Linked DNA regions of Aliamphritea hakodatensis. Each later gene encodes a partner of the first gene's protein in a complex. Links are inferred from orthologs where the notes say so. Each region holds a gene or a part of one and is shown on either strand. Other genes may lie near its edges.

Evidence for each region.
Region 2: the proteins of PCI15_RS12450 (region 1) and holA are in contact, whole or in part, in a cryo-EM structure (PDB 8GIZ), measured with the Escherichia coli proteins. The link is inferred for Aliamphritea hakodatensis from one-to-one orthologs.
Region 3: the proteins of PCI15_RS12450 (region 1) and dnaX are in contact, whole or in part, in a cryo-EM structure (PDB 8GIZ), measured with the Escherichia coli proteins. The link is inferred for Aliamphritea hakodatensis from one-to-one orthologs.
Region 4: the proteins of PCI15_RS12450 (region 1) and dnaN are in contact, whole or in part, in a cryo-EM structure (PDB 8GIZ), measured with the Escherichia coli proteins. The link is inferred for Aliamphritea hakodatensis from one-to-one orthologs.

What each region holds. Positions count from the first base shown.
Region 1 is NZ_AP025281.1:2,695,951-2,700,718, forward strand. Bases 769-3,541 are described here. They hold PCI15_RS12450 (DNA polymerase III subunit delta'), read right to left. Parts: upstream 2,774-3,541; coding sequence 1,763-2,773; downstream 769-1,762. Other genes in these bases: PCI15_RS12440 (TatD family hydrolase), read right to left, coding at 769-1,183; PCI15_RS12445 (PilZ domain-containing protein), read right to left, coding at 1,296-1,646; tmk (dTMP kinase), read right to left, coding at 2,798-3,442; mltG (endolytic transglycosylase MltG), read right to left, coding at 3,456-3,541. In the rest of the region: PCI15_RS12435 (LysR family transcriptional regulator), read left to right, coding at 1-384; more of PCI15_RS12440, read right to left, coding at 407-768; more of mltG, read right to left, coding at 3,542-4,502; pabC (aminodeoxychorismate lyase), read right to left, coding at 4,519-4,768. UniProt on the Escherichia coli protein: Part of the beta sliding clamp loading complex, which hydrolyzes ATP to load the beta clamp onto primed DNA to form the DNA replication pre-initiation complex.
Region 2 is NZ_AP025281.1:1,038,933-1,043,751, forward strand. What follows is about bases 1,192-4,015. They hold holA (DNA polymerase III subunit delta), read right to left. Parts: upstream 3,205-4,015; coding sequence 2,179-3,204; downstream 1,192-2,178. Other genes in these bases: dsdA (D-serine ammonia-lyase), read left to right, coding at 1,192-2,174; PCI15_RS04720 (LPS-assembly lipoprotein LptE), read right to left, coding at 3,211-3,735; leuS (leucine--tRNA ligase), read right to left, coding at 3,758-4,015. In the rest of the region: PCI15_RS04705 (LysR family transcriptional regulator), read right to left, coding at 1-723; more of dsdA, read left to right, coding at 858-1,191; more of leuS, read right to left, coding at 4,016-4,819. UniProt on the Escherichia coli protein: Part of the beta sliding clamp loading complex, which hydrolyzes ATP to load the beta clamp onto primed DNA to form the DNA replication pre-initiation complex.
Region 3 is NZ_AP025281.1:1,421,052-1,425,946, reverse strand. What follows is about bases 751-3,650. They hold dnaX (DNA polymerase III subunit gamma/tau), read right to left. Parts: upstream 3,313-3,650; coding sequence 1,189-3,312; downstream 751-1,188. Other genes in these bases: PCI15_RS06480 (sensor domain-containing diguanylate cyclase), read right to left, coding at 3,501-3,650; PCI15_RS06490 (YbaB/EbfC family nucleoid-associated protein), read right to left, coding at 790-1,116; recR (recombination mediator RecR), read right to left, coding at 751-780. Outside these bases: rnd (ribonuclease D), read right to left, coding at 1-157; more of recR, read right to left, coding at 181-750; more of PCI15_RS06480, read right to left, coding at 3,651-4,895. UniProt on the Escherichia coli protein: Part of the beta sliding clamp loading complex, which hydrolyzes ATP to load the beta clamp onto primed DNA to form the DNA replication pre-initiation complex.
Region 4 is NZ_AP025281.1:1,263-6,030, reverse strand. The notes cover bases 1,996-4,768. They hold dnaN (DNA polymerase III subunit beta), read right to left. Parts: upstream 4,048-4,768; coding sequence 2,944-4,047; downstream 1,996-2,943. Other genes in these bases: dnaA (chromosomal replication initiator protein DnaA), read right to left, coding at 4,114-4,768; recF (DNA replication/repair protein RecF), read right to left, coding at 1,996-2,860. Also shown: gyrB (DNA topoisomerase (ATP-hydrolyzing) subunit B), read right to left, coding at 1-1,760; more of recF, read right to left, coding at 1,757-1,995. UniProt on the Escherichia coli protein: Confers DNA tethering and processivity to DNA polymerases and other proteins. Acts as a clamp, forming a ring around DNA (a reaction catalyzed by the clamp-loading complex) which diffuses in an ATP-independent manner freely and bidirectionally along dsDNA.

The DNA.
Region 1 (4,768 bases):
ATCAACCGGCAGCACCCGCAAGTACTGAGCAGTGAGATCACCCTCAGCAAGGCGCTGACACTGCCACAGATATTGCCTAACCGCCCTCACGGTCTGCGCGCCCTGCTGGAACGGGAAGCATTCCGGCACAACCTGCAACTGAATACCGTGATAGAGGCTGAATCAATGCAGATTCAGCTTGAACTGGTACGACGGGGTCTCGGATACACCGTGATGCCTGAAGGCATCGCACTGCCGCCGGATGTGCGCAATGTACCGATCAGCAACCCGGGGCTGCAGCGTCAGTGCCTGCTAGCCTGGTCAAAAAACCAGGCACTGAGCAACGCCGGAAGAGCTATGCAGGATATTCTGCAACAGCATATTTCAGGAAGAAATGCCGGCTGAACCGCCGGCACAGAAAGCAGAATCAGTCAGCCGCCCGGTTAAACAACCGGTGGAAGTTATCGGTAGTAATACGCGCCACATCTTCTGCGCGCAGGCCTTTAATATCAGCAATGCACTGCGCCACTTCAGCAACATAAGCCGGTTCATTTTGCTTACCCCGGTAAGGCACCGGTGCCAGATAGGGTGAATCAGTTTCAATCAGCATCTTATCCAGCGGCGTCTGTTTCACCACTTCACGCAATTCGGCAGCATTTTTGAACGTGATGATACCGGAGAACGACAAGAGGTAATTCATATCCAGCGCCTGCCGTCCCATATCCCAGCTTTCCGTGAAGCAGTGTAAAACACCGCCCACTTCAAAATCGGCATGGTGTCTGAGAATGTCCAGCGTATCCTGACGGGCATCCCGGGTATGCACTATGACCGGAAGCTTACAGACCTTCGCCGCATCCAGATGATTAATGAAGCTTTGCTGCTGGATTTCAACAGTATCCTGCTGATAAAAATAATCCAGCCCGGTTTCCCCAAGCGCAATGATCTTCGGCAGTTCTGTTTTGGCCAGCAACTCATCAACAGAGACCGGTGTTTCAGCGGTATTCAGTGGATGAACACCTACCGAAGCATATACCTGATCAAGCCCGGCAATCTGCTCATACATCGGCGTAAAGCTCTGCATATCAACGCTGACACACAACATTTTGCTGACCTGACGCTCTGCAGCACTCGTCAGTACACGGGAAAGGGTATCGCCAGAGGAGAAATCCAGTTTATCTAAATGGCAATGGGAATCTACAAACATCGGACCTGATCACAACATGGGAAAAAAGTGCCGGCATTGTAAGACAAAAGACACAAAAAGTAAGCAGCAGAAGCATGCTTTGAACGCAGATATCAGTAGCAGCCGGGCTGCTCTACATCGTATCGGTACGCCGTCCGGAGTTCAGCGCACCTGTCAGGTAAGTTTCGATCTTTCGCACCAGGGTTGAATCTTCCTGTGATAACTGAATACCGATACCGGGAATACGACCCCCCTGGGCTGCACGGGGCGTTACCCAGACAACTTTTCCTGTCACGGGAATCTTGTCACCTTCTTCCATCAGGGTCAGAAGCATAAACACTTCTTCCCCTAACTGATACGTACGCGGAGTGGGAATAAACAGGCCGCCATTAACGATATATGGCATGTACGCCTTGTACAGATCCTCTTTCGTGTTAATCGCTAATGACAATATGCCATGGCTCATACGAGGAATTACTGACATCTGGCCGGAGCCTCCCTGATCTATATACTTACGCAGATACTGTCCTGTCTGATGCTGATATACAACAGCCAGCCATTGTGCTCACAGCTTACTGCATTGGCCGCCAAGATTAAAGATTAACGCAGGCTCTGCCAGCCGAACAGAAGCTTTTCCAGTAACAGCTGTTTATTGGGATTTAACCGGAACATTACAGACTTACGTGCTTCATGCACTTCATCTGCAAACGAAAACAGGCGTTGCGGGTCTGCCCGGCGGGAAACCGCCAGTAGCATATTCTGAACATCCTTATGCCGCAGCAATTCAGTATTTTCCTGCCCCGCCGCAAGCCGGGCAATGTCATTCACCAACCCGTAAAGCCAGGCCAGAATTAACTCCAGATCTTCCTTATGCAGAGCTTGCGCCACTTCAATGGTGCTGCGGCGGTTTTTCAGTATATCCGCCAGGCCAGCCAATACCTTGCTTCGCAATCCCAGATAATCCTGCTGTTTGTAAGCCATGGCCTGCAAAGGTGAATTATGCGCAATGCGTAACAGTTGCTCAGCATCCTGCGTGTCCATCGCCAACTGAGTACCCAGCCACTGAGCGGCCATTACTCCGTCCGGCGCCACGCAGTCAACGCGCTGACAGCGGCTTTTAATGGTTGGCATCACCTGACCGGAACGGTGGGTAACCAACAGGAGCACAGTATCCTTACCCGGCTCTTCCAGCATTTTTAACAGCGCATTGGCCGCATTGACGTTCATGCTTTCTGCCGGGTCAACGATGACCACCCGATAGCCACCCTGCTGGGCTGTGGAATAGATAAACTCGGTCAGCTCACGGATCTGATCAACCTTGATGGGCTTACCCGGCTCATCAGGCTGCAAATGAAACAGGTCAGGGTGGCCGCTGCTCTGCGCCAGTTCGCAGCTGCGGCAATGACCACATGCCGCATCATGTTTTGGCGATTTGCATAACAGATAATTGGCGGTTGCCAGCGCAAAACAGGCTTTACCGATTCCCCTTGGGCCATTCACCATCAGCGCATGAGGTAACCGACCCTGCTGCTTAAGGTTGCACAGATACTGCCAGCGCTCCTTAAGCCAGGGCAGCACTACCGGATGATCTTGCCAGAGCTCTTCACTCATTTGAAATTCCTGTGAAATTATCTGTTAAGCCGTCGGATGCTGCTCAAGAAACACACCCATCACCTTGCAGATCTGCGCCTGAACCTCAGCCAGTGAGACGGAGGCGTCAATAACAGCAAACCGCTGAGGATCATCAGCAGCCCGCTGCAGATAAGCAGCACGCACCCGCTCAAAAAAGCCAATTTGCTCCTGCTCGAAACGGTCCAACGCACCACGCTTAGCTGCACGGGCAAGGCCAATTTCAACCGGCACATCAAGCAACAGGGTAAGATCCGGCTGCAGCCCCTTCTGAACACGCTGCTCAAGGTCAAGAATCAGACTCTGATCCAGCCCCCGGCCACCGCCCTGATAAGCAAAGGTCGCATCAGTAAAGCGGTCACACAGTACCCACTGCCCGGACTGCAATGCAGGCTTAATCACTGTCTGCAAGTGCTGCGCACGGGCAGCAAAAACCATCAGTAACTCAGCATCATCAGCAACCGCCTCTTCACGGGGCGACAGCAACATCTCCCGCAGCTCCTCTGCCAGAGGCGTACCGCCCGGCTCACGGGTCAGGGCAAAGCTGATACCAGCCTCAGCCAGCATGCTTTCAATAAATGCCAGATTGGTCGATTTACCTACGCCCTCTGTACCTTCGAGTGTAATAAAACACCCCTGACGATCACTCATATACTTCCTTTGGTTATTCAGGTGCGGAACGGTATGACGCTTTACGCTTTAACTGATATTCACGTACCGCTTTATTGTGCTGCTTAAGGGTCGCGGAGAACTGATGACTGCCATCTCCCTTAGCAACAAAATACAGCCACTTTTTACCTTCCGGATGCAGCGCAGCTTTAATGGCTTCACGGCCTACCATGGCGATCGGCGTCGGTGGCAACCCGGGAATTGTATAGGTGTTATAAGGTGTAGGGGTACGCAAATCTTTACGGCGGATATTACCTTTATATTTATCCCCCATACCATAAATGACTGTCGGATCCGTCTGCAGGCGCATCCCGATCTGCATACGACGCACAAACACCCCGGCAATCACCGGACGCTCAGCACTCAGACCGGTTTCCTTCTCCACGATGGACGCCATAATCAGCGCTTCATACGGGTCTTTATAGGGTAAAACCTTGCTTTCAAACTTTTCTGCCCGTGCCTGCCACTCTTCAGTCAGCACTTTTTTCTGCAGCTGATGGGCTCTGCGTAACAGGTCCAGATCAGTCATCCCCCGCTGAAACTGATAAGTATTTGCCAGAAAACGCCCTTCAGGATGCTGACCTTCAAGCCCTAAAGCGGCCATCAGTTCTCCGTCACTCATCCCATCGGTTTCGTGTACCAGCACATCACTTTCGGCTAAACGCTGACGCATCTGCTTAAATGTTGAGCCTTCTATCAGCGTAAAGCGGTAAGAAATACTTTTACCTTCCACCAGTTGTGCAACCAGCTGTCTCGGCGTGACACCCGGTTCAATCTGATATTCGCCGGCTTTCAGTAAATGCCCGACCTTTTGCATACGCACATAAAACGCCATCCAGTCAGGTTTCGACAACAAGCCCCGCTCGGCAAGCTCACGCCCTACCCGCGGAAAGCTGCTGCCGGACTTAACCAGCACGATCTCCGGCTCATCAAGCTGTAAAGGCTCATCCAGATAACCATTAAGTGAACGCCAGCCAAAATAAAGCGCCAGGGCGACCACCGCCAGCGTTAACAGAAATGAAAAGGCGATTTTACGTAACATATACTTCCCGTTGTTATTATTGCTGTTCCGCCAGCCACCGGCTCAGCTGACGGCTTAGGGTACCGATCTGCCAGCGCTGCTGCAAACCCGCTGATATACATTCAGTGACTGGCCAGAGGCCAATAACGCTGTTGGTCATAAAGACCTCATCTGCATCCAGCAGATCGGCCGGCTGATAACGGCCCACACTGACCTTAATCTTTAATTCCCGTACCCGCTCAATCAGTCGCTGACGGATAATGCCGTCAATTCCGCAGTAAGTCAGA
Region 2 (4,819 bases), 1.7 Mb from region 1 along the record:
CCCTGCAGTCGCCGCCGCAATGGCCATATCTGAACGGTTAAAGAAATGGCCAGTGTTACTGGCAATGTGCTGACGTTCGGTACGGTCCAGCCAGTAGCGCCATTCGTCATCCCTCTGTGCATTCCGCCACGGTTTATCGTCATGTAGCAGGGTAACCTGCTCCCAGAAATCATTCGCGGTGATATTAAACGCCTGCAGGTAAGCGGGGCTGGCCACCGGGAAGATATGTTCATCCATCAGCCGTTCAGTGTCTGGTCCGGCATTTTCACTGTCCAGGGAATAGTCGATGAGCAGATCAAAGCCGGTGTGTTTATCAGGATCGACCAGCGAGGTTTCAGCAAAGGCGGAAACCTTGATCTGTGGATATTCCAGACTGAAATGCCTGAGTTTGGGGATCAGCCATTTAAAGACCAGTGACGGGGTGGAATACAGCCGCAGTTCGGAATGTTCAGATTGCTGCAATTCGTGAATGGCTCCACTGATCCGGCTGACTGCCTGATCAGTGACCTGTTGCAGCATTGCACCGGCAGACGTTAGCCGGATACCGTCCGGCTGACGGGTAAACAGTTGTAACCCCAACTGGGTTTCCAGCTTGCGGATTTGCTGACTGACGGCTCCGGTGGTGATGTGCAGTTCCCGGGCGGCGGCGGTAAAACTCAGATGGCGGGCACAGGCGGAAAAGTACACCAGGGTGGTAAATATCCGGGGATGTAAGTCTGTCATAGATTGCCTGTAGTTTTTCTAAAGGGGTATTTAAAAGGTATCGTTTGTTTATAGCGCGCTTTGTATTCAGGATACAGCCTGTTGATGAGTATTACTAAAGCCATTCACCTGAATGGGAATACGGGAGAGAGATTGTGTCATCACTGAATCTGACCGCTGAACAGCAGGATCACTTACGTGCAGCTACACCACAGTTATGGTTAAACCCGCAGTATCTGCAGGATCGGGCGATTCTGGCAGCGCCTGAGGTTGATGCACTTTATGAGGCAGAAGCTAGGCTACAGCGCTTTGCCCCCTTGCTGGCAATCCTGTTTCCTGAGTTACAGGCCAGTGGCGGTCTGATCGAGTCAGGCCTGACGGATACACAGCCGTTTGGCACTGAATTTACAAAGGGCTGCGAAGGCCGGTTATTCCTGAAAGCGGATCATCAGTTGCCGGTGGCCGGTTCGATTAAAGCCCGGGGCGGCATTCATGAAGTACTGTGCTTCGCGGAAGCGCTGGCCCGGCAGGAAGGGTTGCTGGATGCTGAAGGGGATTACAGGGCCCTGAACAATGCCGCTGCTAAGGAGGTCTTTTCCCGCTACAGGGTTTCAGTGGGCAGTACCGGCAATCTGGGGCTGAGCATTGGCATCATGAGTGCGGCGCTGGGTTTCAAAGCCGAAGTGCATATGTCTGCGGATGCCAAAGACTGGAAGAAGCAGCGCCTGACTGACCGGGGCGTGAAAGTGATTGAGCATCAGGCGGATTACGGTGCCGCAGTGGCCGCCGGCCGTGCCGCTGCTGAAGCCGACCCTTACGGATACTTTGTTGATGATGAACGTTCGCCTCATCTGTTTATGGGTTATGCCGTCGCCGCGCTGCGGCTGGAATCCCAGTTACAGGCCGCCGGGGTCAGGGTGGATGCTGAGCACCCTCTGTTTGTATATTTGCCAGCGGGAGTTGGCGGTGCGCCGGGTGGTATAGCTTTTGGCCTGAAGATGCTGTTTGGCCGCTATGTGCACTGTTTTTTTGCTGAGCCGGTACAGGCGCCCTGCATGTTACTGGGTATGGCTGGAAATGCAGGTGATGCGCCTGTCAGCGTGAGCGAATTTGGGCTGAGCATTGATACCGAGGCCGACGGACTGGCGGTAGGGACCGCTTCCCAGTGGGTGTGTGACGCGACCCGTAATCTGATTTCCGGAGTGTATACGGCACCGGACGCGTCTTTATACCGGCAGCTTTACCGGCTAAAGCAGTTCGCGGATACCGAGGTAGAGCCGTCTGCCGCGATTGGTTGCCTGGGACCGGAAGTGCTGACAGGGGAGGCTGGCAGGGCGTATCTGCAGGCGCATAAGTTGGAAGGGCTGATGAAAAATGCCACCCATATCGCCTGGCTGACCGGGGGGAGTTTTGTACCTGAGCAAGAGTACGGGCGTTATCTGGATAAAGCCCGGGTGATTGCCGGCGTATAGCAGATCAGTGGATCTCAGCCAGCCCCAGCTCGATGCCGCTGAGGCGCAGCACAATGCTGTTAAGGGTTAACCAGGCATCACCCGGTGCGCCCTTGATTTGCTGGTCAACCGTCATGCACTGGCTGAGCATCTGCTGCAGTGCCTGCGGAGCAATGCGGCGGGCAGCAGCCTGCAGCTGGCCTTTGCGCTTACCCCAGATACGTTCTTTCTGGCAGATAGCCTCGTATTGCTGGCCCTGAGCCAGGCCCTGCTGAACGGTCAGCAGGGTGCGCACTTCACGGCTGATGGCCCACAGGGCGACCGGCGCTTCGGTGCCTTCCTGACGCAGTACCTGAATGATCTTGTTACAGCGGGCGGTCTGTTGCAGCAGGGCGGCGTCTACCAGACCATAGATATCGTAGCGGGAGCTGTCGGACACGCTGTCGATCACCTGATCGGCGTCCAGTGTTTGTCCGGGGTAGAGCAGGTTAAGCTTATCCAGTTCCTGCTTAGCTGCCAGCAAGTTGCCTTCCACCCGCTCGCACAGCAGCTGGACGGCATCCCGGTCGAGGGTCAGGCCAATCTGCTTTGCCCGGTTATTCAGCCAGCCGGGTAACTGCTGCGCTTCTACCGGCCAGATCTGAACGATCATGCCGGTTTTGTCGATGGCTTTAAACCAGGCGCTTTTCTGCGCCGCACCGTCGAGCTTATCAGCGATGATCAGCAGGACGTTGTCCGGTGCCGGGTTGGCGAGATATTCACGGAGAATTTCACTGGCTTGCTTATTGGGCTTGCTGCCCCCTAAGCGCAGTTCGATAATTTTCTTTTCAGCGAAAAGTGACAGGGCGTTGGCGCATTCCAGCAGGTAGGTCCATTTGAAATTAGCTTCGGCGTGCAGGGTTTCCCGTTCCGAGAAACCCTGATCAACCAGATACTGACGCAGGAGGTCACAACTTTCTTCAATCAGCAGTGGTTCGTCACCGGTCACCAGATAAACCGGTAGCGGTGCGCCCTTAAGCTGGCTGGCAAGTTGTTCCGGCTTGGCCTTCATGGCGAATTACTGCGCTGGTTTGATGGCGCTGTAAATCCGAACGATCTGGTCAGCCAGACGTTCAGACATTTCAGTGCGCAGCTGGGATTCTTCTGCGTCACTGGCGGTTTGCGCGTTCGCATCGTAATCGTAAGTACGGTCAAGGCGCAGGGTTTGCGGCGCCACCACGATTTCGTTATTCCGGTCGAGAATTTCGAAGGTGATGGTGGTGCGCAGTTCATACTCATCAACACTGTTGCTGGAGCTGATGGTTGAAGTTCTGCGTTCCTGACGTTCTTCCAGCAGGTTAATCCGGTAGTTGGCTTCAATATTGCCCACCAGTTTCACGTCGTTCGCCTTCAGGTTACGTTCCAGCGGACGAAACACCGAATAGTTTTCCCTGCCGGTTTTATTGATAACCGCCAGCTTAAGGCTTTCATCAAGGCTGATGATGCCCTTCAGCTGAAAACCACAGGCACTCAGAAAGAGTGCCATAACGGTGATCGCAAAAAACCTGTGCAGCGAAAATGTCCGTGGGCTCTGGTGGGTCATGCTTAATTCCTTTTGGGCCGGTTTAACCAACGACAATGTTGACCAGTTTGTTAGGTACAACGATCTGCTTACGGATTGTCTTATCTGCCATGTGCTTCTGAACAGAGTCATCTGCCAGTGCCGTGTGCAGGACAATGCTTTCATCCGCGTCAGCCGGAACCTGAATTTTGGCACGTACCTTACCGTTCACCTGAACAACCATCTGGATGCTGCTGCGAACCATGGCCGATTCGTCGAATTCAGGCCATGGAGAGTCCAGCAGATTTTCGGCATAACCCAGCTTGTTCCACAGCTCATGGGTAATGTGCGGCGTGATCGGCGACAGCAGTTTAACCGCTGCAGACAGCGCTTCATGGCTGACCGCACGGCCCTGATCGCTGGCATCAACAAACTTGCTGATGGCGTTGCACAGTTCCATAACCGCGGCAATGGCGGTATTGAAGGTCTGACGACGCTCAATATCATCACCGACTTTCTTAATGGTTTCATGGGTTTTCAGACGCAGGGCTTTCTGCGCATCATTCAGTGCTTCAGGGTCCAGGGCAACCGCTTCACCCGGCATTTGCAGGTGGTCGAAGACCAGTTTCCACAGGCGGCGCATGAAGCGGTGTGCACCTTCCACACCTGAATCAGACCATTCCAGCGACTGTTCCGGCGGTGCTGCAAACATCATGAACAGGCGGACGGTATCGGCACCGTACTTATCGATCATCATTTGCGGATCGATACCGTTGTTCTTGGACTTGGACATCTTACCCATGCCTGCGGATTCAACCGGCAGGCCGTCTTCTGTGTGGATCGCCTGAGTAATGCGGCCTTTCTCGTCACGTTCGACAGTCACATCCTGCGGGGAGATCCAGTCTTTGGCACCTTTTTCGTCTTCACGGAAGTAGGTCTCAGCCAGAACCATGCCCTGACACAGCAGGCGCTCGAACGGCTCGTCGGAGTTGACCAGGCCTTCATCACGCATCAGCTTGTGGAAGAAACGTGAGTACAGCAGGTGCAGAATGGCGTGTTCGATACCGCCAATGTACTGGTTAACCGGCAGCCAGTAGTTGGCCTGTTCCGGGTTCAGCATGGTGTC
Region 3 (4,895 bases), 1.3 Mb from region 1 along the record:
CGACCCGGATAAACTCGGTATCCAGAGCAATGAGTGGCAGTGTCAGCCAGTGCCGGCAGCATTCTGCCAGCGCGTCATCGGTGCGCACCCAGACCGGTGTTTTGGCAGCCTCTTCAAGCGCTAAATAATCGTAAGATGCTGCACTTTCAGCATTCATAAACAGTTCCTGCAAAAGGCATTTCAGAGAAGTGAACGGCGACCGGCCAGCGCATGCGCCAGCGTGCCACCATCAACAAATTCAAGCTCGCCGCCCACCGGCACCCCGTGAGCAATACGGGTGACTTTTATCCCCATATCTTTAACCTGCTCGGCGATATAGTGAGCGGTTGCTTCGCCTTCAACCGTCGGATTGGTTGCCAGTATAATTTCTTCAATGCCGGCACCGTCAATCTGCTGAAGCAACACATCAAGCCCCAGATCCTGAGGGCCGATTCCGTCAATCGGGGACAAATGCCCCATCAGCACAAAATACTGACCGTTAAAACCGCCGGTCTGCTCGACAGCCAGCACATCCACCGGCGTTTCCAGAATACACAGCTTCGAACGGTCACGGCTACTGTCGTCGCAGATATCGCACAGCTCGTGCTCAGATAATGTCCGGCACCGGCTACAGCGGCCCACGTTTTCAATGGCCAGCTGTAAGGTTTCAGACAGTTTAATACCACCTTCCCGGTCACGCTCCAGCATATGAAACGCCATACGCTGAGCGGTTTTCGGTCCGACGCCGGGCAAGCAGCGAAATGCCTCAACCAGCGACTGAATCAAGGGACTGAATGACATAAACGCCCCTTAGAACGGCATATTGAAGCCTGGCGGCATACCCATACCACCGGTTACTTTGGCCATACGCTCCTGGCTGGCAGACTCGACTTTGCGCACCGCATCATTTACTGCCGCGGCAATCAGGTCTTCCAGAATTTCTTTATCTTCTGTCATCAGGCTGTCGTCAATATCAACGCGCTTTACATCATGACGGCCATTCATGACGATCTTCACCATACCGGCACCTGACTCACCGTTGACTTCCGCTTTGGCGACTTCTTCCTGGGCTTTTTGCAGTTCTTCCTGCATTTTCTGGGCCTGCTTCATCAGGTTGCCCATTCCACCTTTCATCATAATAAACCTCGATATTTATATATCTGTCGCCAGCAACACAGGTGCCGGCTAAGCAAAACTGTAATGTCTGAATTAATGCAGCGTTACCGGAGCATCAATAGGCTCAACGGAGGAAATATCAATCCGCCCGCCAAAACGCTCAATAATAGCCTGCACCGTTGCATCGGTTTCAATCGCGGTCACGGCCTGAGCCAGTCGCTCTGACTTTTTGCGCGAACGATACAGGCTCGGCGTCTCCCGGCTAAAGATTCCCAGTTCGAATTCTACCTGAAGTGGTTGCTGAAAATAATCGCTCAGCGCTGCAGAAATGCGGTCAGTGTGAACCTCATTGAGAATATTTCTCTGTTCATCAGCATAGTGGAATCTGAACACTCCATCACTGACAGCCTCAAGTGAGGTATTGGCGGCAATCATGTACGTCATCCCTGCCAGCCCCAACGCATCCACCAGCAGCACCCACTGAGATACATCCAGCTCAGCCAGTTGCCGGGAGATTTCTTCCGCCACAGGCTCAGCAATATAACCGTCCGCGACATTCGTCGGCGCTGTCATCACTGCCGGTGCCGGGTGTTCAGCCACAGCCGTATCCTGAGCCATCGCTGCCGATGGCTGCTTCACCTCTTCAGGCTTTTTTGACGGTTCAGACGCCTCCTGCGGTGCACCTGAAAAATACGACTCATCATAAGCCGGCGGCTCTTCCCACGGCGGTACATCATGTTCCGGAACTTGAGCAGCAACCGGCTCGCGGGCAACCGGAGCACTTTCGGCAACCGGCTGCGGAGCTGGCTCAGCAACTGCCGGCGCGGCGGCCTGTACAGACGGCTGTATAGGTGCAGCAGGCGCCTGTGCAACCGGCTGAGACAGCCCGGCTGATACTTCAGATTGTGCGGCGACGACCGAAACTTCAGAAGGTGCTGCAACGGGCGCTGCCGGAGGAGGCGTCACGGGTTCAGATGCCTGTTCCGTCGCCGGTGCAGGTACATTTTCAGGCGCAGGCGCAACCGCCTGAGCGGCCGGTGGCGGGCTGCTCTGAGCATCTTCCGACGGTTCAGCCCCGCCGTCAGAAACAGCCGACACTGATTGCGGCTTATCACCGCTTCGCGGCGGTGCAGATGCCGGACGGAACGCCAGCATCCGTAACATGACCATTTCCAACCCTTCACGGGCATCCGGCACATAGGGCAAATCTTTACGGCCCAGCAAAGCGACCTGATAATATAACTGCACGTCTTCAGCAGATAGCTGGCGTGCCAGTTCAAGCACCTGATCGCGGTCTCCCATACCATTATCAACGGCATCCGGCATCACCTGCCCCAGAGCTATCCGGTGCAACAGACTGATCAGATCTCCCAAAACCGTATTGTAATCCGGGGAAAACTGCGCCAGATCACTGACCGTCGCCAGCATATCTTTGGCGTTTTGCGCCACCAGGCTGTCAAGCAAACGGTACACCAGGCGCTGATCAATAGTGCCCAGCATAGAACGGGCATCTGCTTCATTAATCTCACCGGCACCAAATGCAATCGCCTGATCCGTCAGACTCATGGCGTCCCGCATGGAGCCATCAGCTGAGCGGGCCAGCAACCACAGCGCCGGCTCTTCAAATTTAATGGATTCCTGAGTCAGTACATGCCGAAGGTGATCAACGATCCGCTCGGGAATCATGTTCTTCAGATTGAACTGCAAACAGCGGGACAGAATCGTCACCGGCAACTTCTGTGGGTCAGTCGTTGCTAAAAGAAACTTAACGTGGGGAGGCGGTTCTTCCAGCGTCTTCAGCAGCGCATTGAAAGAATGGGTCGACAACATGTGCACCTCATCGATGAGGTAAACTTTGTAGCGACCGTGGGTCGGCGCGTACTGAACGTTTTCCAGCAGCTCACGGGTATCTTCAACCTTGGTACGTGACGCCGCATCCACCTCAATCAGGTCAACAAAACGGCCTTCGCTGATTTCCTGACAGGGTGCGCATTTACCACAGGGAGAAGAAGAAACACCATTGGCACAGTTCAGTGACTTGGCAAATAACCGCGCTATCGAGGTTTTGCCCACCCCGCGAGTGCCTGTAAACAGGTAGGCATGATGCAGACGATCATCGTCGAGAGCGTTCACCAGTGCCTTAAGCACGTGCTCCTGACCAACCATCTCCTGAAATGTTGCGGGGCGCCATTTTCGCGCCAGGACCTGATAACTCATGATGTGATGATTCTTATCCGGTAAGCCCAGAAACAGGCTTAAATTAAGCAGTACAAATAAATAAGCTCACATGCTAACGATAACCGCCCGACAGTGCCAGCTTAAGCCCGGGAATAATCAGCAAAAACTTTCATCAGACAGATCCCCTCTCCATTCACCTGATGCCTGAAAACCATTACTGAGGCTTATCAGACACTTTCCACAGGCTCAGTCAGCTTTTCACGGCACTCAGTGCCACTCAGCACAGCCACCTCGGCCCGGTCGCGACCATTTTGCTTCGCCATATAGAGGGCTTCGTCTGCCAGCCTGATCGCATCGTCCATTGATGCGGCATGTTGTGGGTATACCGCAATGCCAACAGAGGTTGTCACCGTACCCAGTGACAGCTGATTGATACTCAGCTCAAGCTGCCTGACAGCCTTGCAGATCCGTGCCGCGATCTGTTCTGCCTGCTGTGCGCCGGTAGACGGACATACAATACAGAACTCCTCGCCACCGTAACGACAGGCAATATCCTCCTGCCGGAGAGAATCTTTTAACGCCTGCGACACTGCCTTAAGGACATGATCACCGGCATCATGACCAAAGTTATCATTAAAAAGCTTAAAATGATCAAGGTCGATCATCATGACAGCTATTTCACTGCCGGTACGCTCAGCCCTGCTATGAGCCTGATCCAACGCCTCCAGCATATAACGGCGGTTGAACAACCCGGTAAGCGGATCGCGGATCGCCTGCTCCCTCAGGCTGTCACGCAACTGAATATTGGCCAGCGTCAGGCCAATTTGCTCTGATATCGCACTCCACATTCCCTGATAATGCTCTGTATCGGTATCCAGAGACATGACAAAATGCAGAATACCGATAGTTTCCCCCTGCGCCAGGAGCGGAACACACAGACTCTGTTGCTCCTCAGGGGTATCCACCCAGTGACGACAGTAAGTTTCTATCCCGTGTTCCACTGAAAAATGCTGATGACCTTTACGAAGCGCCCAGCACTCACCAGGTGCAAAGCGTTCTGCCCCGGGCCATTCGCCGCCCCATTCCGTAATCCGGTCCAGCCGGTTACGGGAAGACTTGATAATCGAAATACTGCCCCGGAATTCAGGCAATAACCTGGGGATAACACTGGTCATCACCTCCCCGGCCTCTTCCAGCGTTGTACAAGCGTTCAGCAACCCCCCCAGAGTTTGTAACATTTTAATTTCAGCGGTCCGGTCATCCACCCGTTTTTCCAGCAAATGATGCTCTGCCTGAACAGCTTTGTTCATCACCCGGGCGGCTAGCACACCCAGAATCAGAACAGCAATCAGGCTTACTCCGCCGGTGAATACCAAGGTCTCCCGGAGTTCATGCAAGGCATCTTCAACAGACTCTTGCGACCGGGCAACCCGGGAAATAATCGGATGGGCAAGATGTGAATTTTTATCGGTATAGTGCGCTTCATTGGAGCGCACGGCCACGTAAAGCATATTCGTATCCAGGGTCCTGCTATACCGCCCGGAGATTCCCTTACCGTCTTGCAGTGCTGTTTTAATTTCAGGCCGGTCTGCATGATTTTCGACGTAACTTAACTGGTCGTA
Region 4 (4,768 bases), 2.7 Mb from region 1 along the record:
GATACGATGTCTTCCAGTGCGGTGCCGGTAATGCCCGGCGCATCGGCGTTAACGTGCATAGAAGCACCGTCCATCGCGCCCTGCAAGAGATAGTTATCCAGTGCATCGTCGTCTTTAAGGTACTGTTCCTGCTTACCTTTTTTGATCTTATACAGCGGCGGCTGGGCAATATAGACATGGCCACGCTCAATGATCTCAGGCATCTGACGGAAGAAGAAAGTCAGCAGCAGGGTACGGATGTGCGAACCATCCACGTCGGCATCGGTCATGATGATAATCTGGTGATAACGCAGCTTATCGGCGCTGAATTCTTCCCGACCAATACCCGTACCCAGTGCAGTGATCAGGGTACCGACTTCGGCAGAGGTCAGCATCTTGTCAAAACGGGCCTTCTCAACGTTCAGGATTTTACCCTTCAGCGGCAGAATGGCCTGGGTTTTACGGTTACGGCCCTGCTTGGCTGATCCGCCAGCGGAGTCACCCTCCACCAGGTAAATTTCAGACAGTGCCGGGTCTTTTTCCTGGCAGTCCGCCAGTTTTCCGGGCAGGCCGGCGATATCCAGTGCACCTTTACGGCGGGTCATTTCACGGGCTTTACGCGCCGCTTCACGGGCCCGGGCCGCATCGATCATCTTGGTAACAACGGCTTTGGCGTCCTGCGGGTTTTCCTGCAGGAAGTCGTTCAGCAGTTCATACATTGCCTGCTCAACCGCGGTTTTCACCTCGGATGAAACCAGTTTGTCCTTGGTCTGAGAAGAGAACTTCGGATCTGGCACTTTAACCGAGATAATGGCCGTCAGACCTTCACGGCAGTCATCACCAGTGGTGCTGGTTTTGCCGGTTTTGTTCAGCTTTTCGCTTTCAATGTAGGTGTTCAGACCACGGGTCAGCGCAGTACGGAAACCCGATAAGTGAGTACCGCCATCACGCTGTGGAATGTTGTTGGTAAAGCAGTGAATGCTTTCCTGGAAACTGTCATTCCACTGCATGGCCACTTCCACACCCACACCGTTTTCATGGGTGGTGTTAAAGTGGAACATTTTGTTGATCGGAGACTTGTTGTTATTCAGGAATTCAACGAAGGATCCCAGACCGCCTTCATAGGCAAACAGTTCTTCATCACCGGAACGCTCGTCTATCAGACGAATAGCCACGCCGGAGTTCAGGAACGACAGCTCACGTAAACGCTTGGCCAGCAGGTCAAATTTGAATTCGATGTTCTTGAAGGTGTCTTCAGATGGCCAGAAACGGCACAGCGTACCTGATGTGTCTGTCTGGCCAACAACCTTCAGCGGCTCGTCAGGCTCACCGTGACGGTAAGTTTGTTCATGCACGTCACCGTTACGGCGGATGGTCAGCTTCAGCTTGGAAGACAGGGCGTTTACAACGGATACACCTACACCGTGCAGGCCACCGGATACCTTATAAGAGTTGTCATCAAACTTACCACCGGCGTGCAGCACGGTCATGATAACTTCAGCGGCAGAAACACCTTCTTCTTCGTGGATATCTGTCGGAATACCCCGGCCGTTATCCGATACACTGACGCTCTCATCAGCATGGATAATGACCTTGATTTCACTGCAGTAGCCGGCCAGTGCTTCATCGATGGAGTTATCCACGATTTCAAACACCATGTGGTGCAGGCCGCTACCGTCATCGGTATCGCCGATATACATACCCGGGCGCTTGCGAACCGCATCAAGGCCCTTTAAGACCTTAATACTGGAAGAATCGTAATCCTGATTTTCGCCGCTCATAAACTCTCCTGATGCTGGGTGACTAATTCACCCTGGTGTATCTCATGGAAACTCACCTGAGTCTCCTGAGACCAAAACTCGCTCAATGTTGTTTTATCCACACAGGTGATAAAACACTGATTACTGGTTTTTTCTAAGTAGCTGCAAAACAACCGGCTGTGCTGCTCGTCCAGTTCGGACGGTAAATCATCAATCAGATAAACACAGGCCCGGCTGTTGAGCTTATAAAATAATGCACCCTGTGCCAGCTTTAATGCGCTGACAACAATCTTCTTCTGGCCCCGGGAAAGCCGTTCTGCAGCATTATGTCCGTCGGCCTTAACCCTCAGGTCAGCCCGCTGCGGCCCGGCACTGGTAAAACCCTGTTTCCGGTCCCGCACTAAATTATCGGCCAGCACGGCATCCAGACCGCGTTTCTGATCCCAGCCGCAGCTGAATCCCAACTCTATTTCGAGGTTTGGCAGCAGGCCTGCAAGTACCTGATCGAACTCAGGTTTGAGCAGCGCCAGATAGTCTTCCCTCAGGTGGTTCAGCTGCTCAGAATAGGTGACTAACTCACGGTCCCATATCTGGCGCATTGAAGGATCGATTTTACCATATTTCAGCAAAGAATTACGCTGTTTTAAGACTCTTTTAAAGCCTCGCCACAGACGAATAAACAGCGGATCCGTATGAAACACGCCCCAATCGATAAATGCCCGCCGGATTGCCGGGCTGCCTTCCAGAATCTGGAAGGTTTCAGAGTTAATGACCTGAATCGGTAACAGCTCAGCGAGGGTGGTTAAATCAATGTCTGCACCGGCATAACGCATGCGGCTGGCGCCTTCCAGGCTGCGCTCCACGCCTAATGGTTGAGATGTTCCCGTTGCCATCGCATCCACTTCAGCAAACACCAGACACTGATCCGTACCACTGCGGATCAGATGACGCAGCTTGTTGGTCCGGAATGAACGGGTCAGGCCCAGTATATGAATGGCTTCCAGCAGGCTACTTTTACCGCTGCCATTGGCACCGTGGATAATGTTGATATGTGCAGAAGGGGTGAAGCTGATGTCAGCGAGGTTGCGTACCTGCTGCACCCTGAGAGTAGTTAAGGGCATAGACGCGAAGGGCAGGTGATCTCAGACATTAAAGGGAGGACTCACGCCCGCCGTCACAAAACGGTGCCGGCGGGCGTGAGGAATTACATACGCATTGGCATAACAACGAACAGGGAACCGCCGTCGTCCAGACCTTCAACCAGCGCACTGCTGTTAGAGTCAGACAACGTAAAGCGAACCACTTCAGAGTTCACAATCGACAGTACATCCAGCAGGTAGTTAACGTTAAAGCCGATTTCCAGGCTGTCACCATCGTAATCCACTGCAACGGTTTCTTCCGCTTCTTCCTGTTCCGGGTTATTCGCCATGACCTGCAGGTAACCACTGGTCAGGGACAGGCGTACACCGCGGTATTTCTCATTCGACAGGATCGCGATACGGCTGAATACCTGACGCAGTTCCTGCCGGGTGCCCAGCATGAACTTGTCGCCACCCTGAGGAATAACGCGCTGATAATCCGGGAACTTGCCGTCAACCAGCTTGGAAGTGAAGGTAAAATCACCGGCATGGGCACGGATGTGATTAGCCCCCACAACCAGGCGTACTTCTTCGTCACCGCCCTGTAACAGACGGGCCAGTTCCAGAATACCTTTACGGGGTACGATGAACTGATGCGGTGAGGTGCTGTTGGTTTCAACGTCAGTCACACTGGTGGCCAGACGGTGGCCATCGGTGGATACCGCACGCAGGGTATTATCGTTCACTTCCAGCAGCATACCGTTCAGGTAGTAACGGACGTCCTGCTGCGCCATGGAGAAGCCGGTCTGATCGATCAGATGGCGTACCTGGCTCTGGGATACCGTCAGCTCGAATGCTTCGGGGCTGTCTTCCACATTCGGGAATTCAGCAGCAGGCAGGGTAGACAGTGTAAAGCGGCTGCGGCCAGCCTTGATCACCATCTTCTGACCGGTCAGCGTCAGCTCGATAATGGCGCTGTCCGGCAGTGACTTACAGATGTCCATCAGCTTACGGGCCGGCACGGTAATAGACCCTGCTTCAGCCGGCTCTTCCAGCTCAACCCGGCCAACCAGTTCCACTTCCAGGTCTGTACCTGTCATCGACAACTGGTTGCCTTCGGCGACCAACAGAATGTTTGAAAGCACTGGCAACGTCTGGCGACGCTCAACGACACCGGCAACCAGCTGCAATGGCTTGATCAGCGCTTCTCTAGAAATAACAAACTTCATGTTTTCCTACCCTTCATTAATCAGAGACCTTGCACGTTGTAGTGAGCAAAGGTCGCAATCTGCAAACTACGCCGTTAAGTGACGTAACAGGTTCTGATAATCCTCTCTTATATCCGTATCGCTCTCGCGCAATTCTGCCACCTTGCGGCAACCATGCAAAATGGTTGTATGATCACGTCCACCGAAAGCATCACCAATCTCAGGCAGGCTGTGATTGGTCAGTTCCTTGGACAGACTCATTGCCACCTGGCGGGGCCTTGCAACTGAGCGGCTGCGACGTTTGGACAGCAGGTCAGACACCTTAATCTTATAGTACTCGGCAACCACGCGTTGGATGTTATCTATACTAACCTGTTTGTCTTGCAATGCCAGCAAGTCTTTCAGGGATTCTTTAATAAACGGCGTGGTAATGGCGTTGCCGGTGAAGTGCGCGTTGGCGATGACCCGCTTCAGGGCACCCTCCAGCTCACGCACATTGGAACGAATCTTTTGAGCCAGGAAGAATGCGGCATCATCCGGCAGACGGACCTGCGCTTCTTCGGCTTTCTTCATCAGAATGGCCACCCGGGTTTCCAGTTCCGGCGGCTCAATCGCAACGGTTAATCCCCAGCCGAAGCGGGACTTCAGCCGTTCTTCAACGCCGTTGATCTCTTTCGGATACCGGTCGCTGGTCAGGATCATTTGCTGACCACCCTCTAACAGGGCATTGAAGGTATGGAAA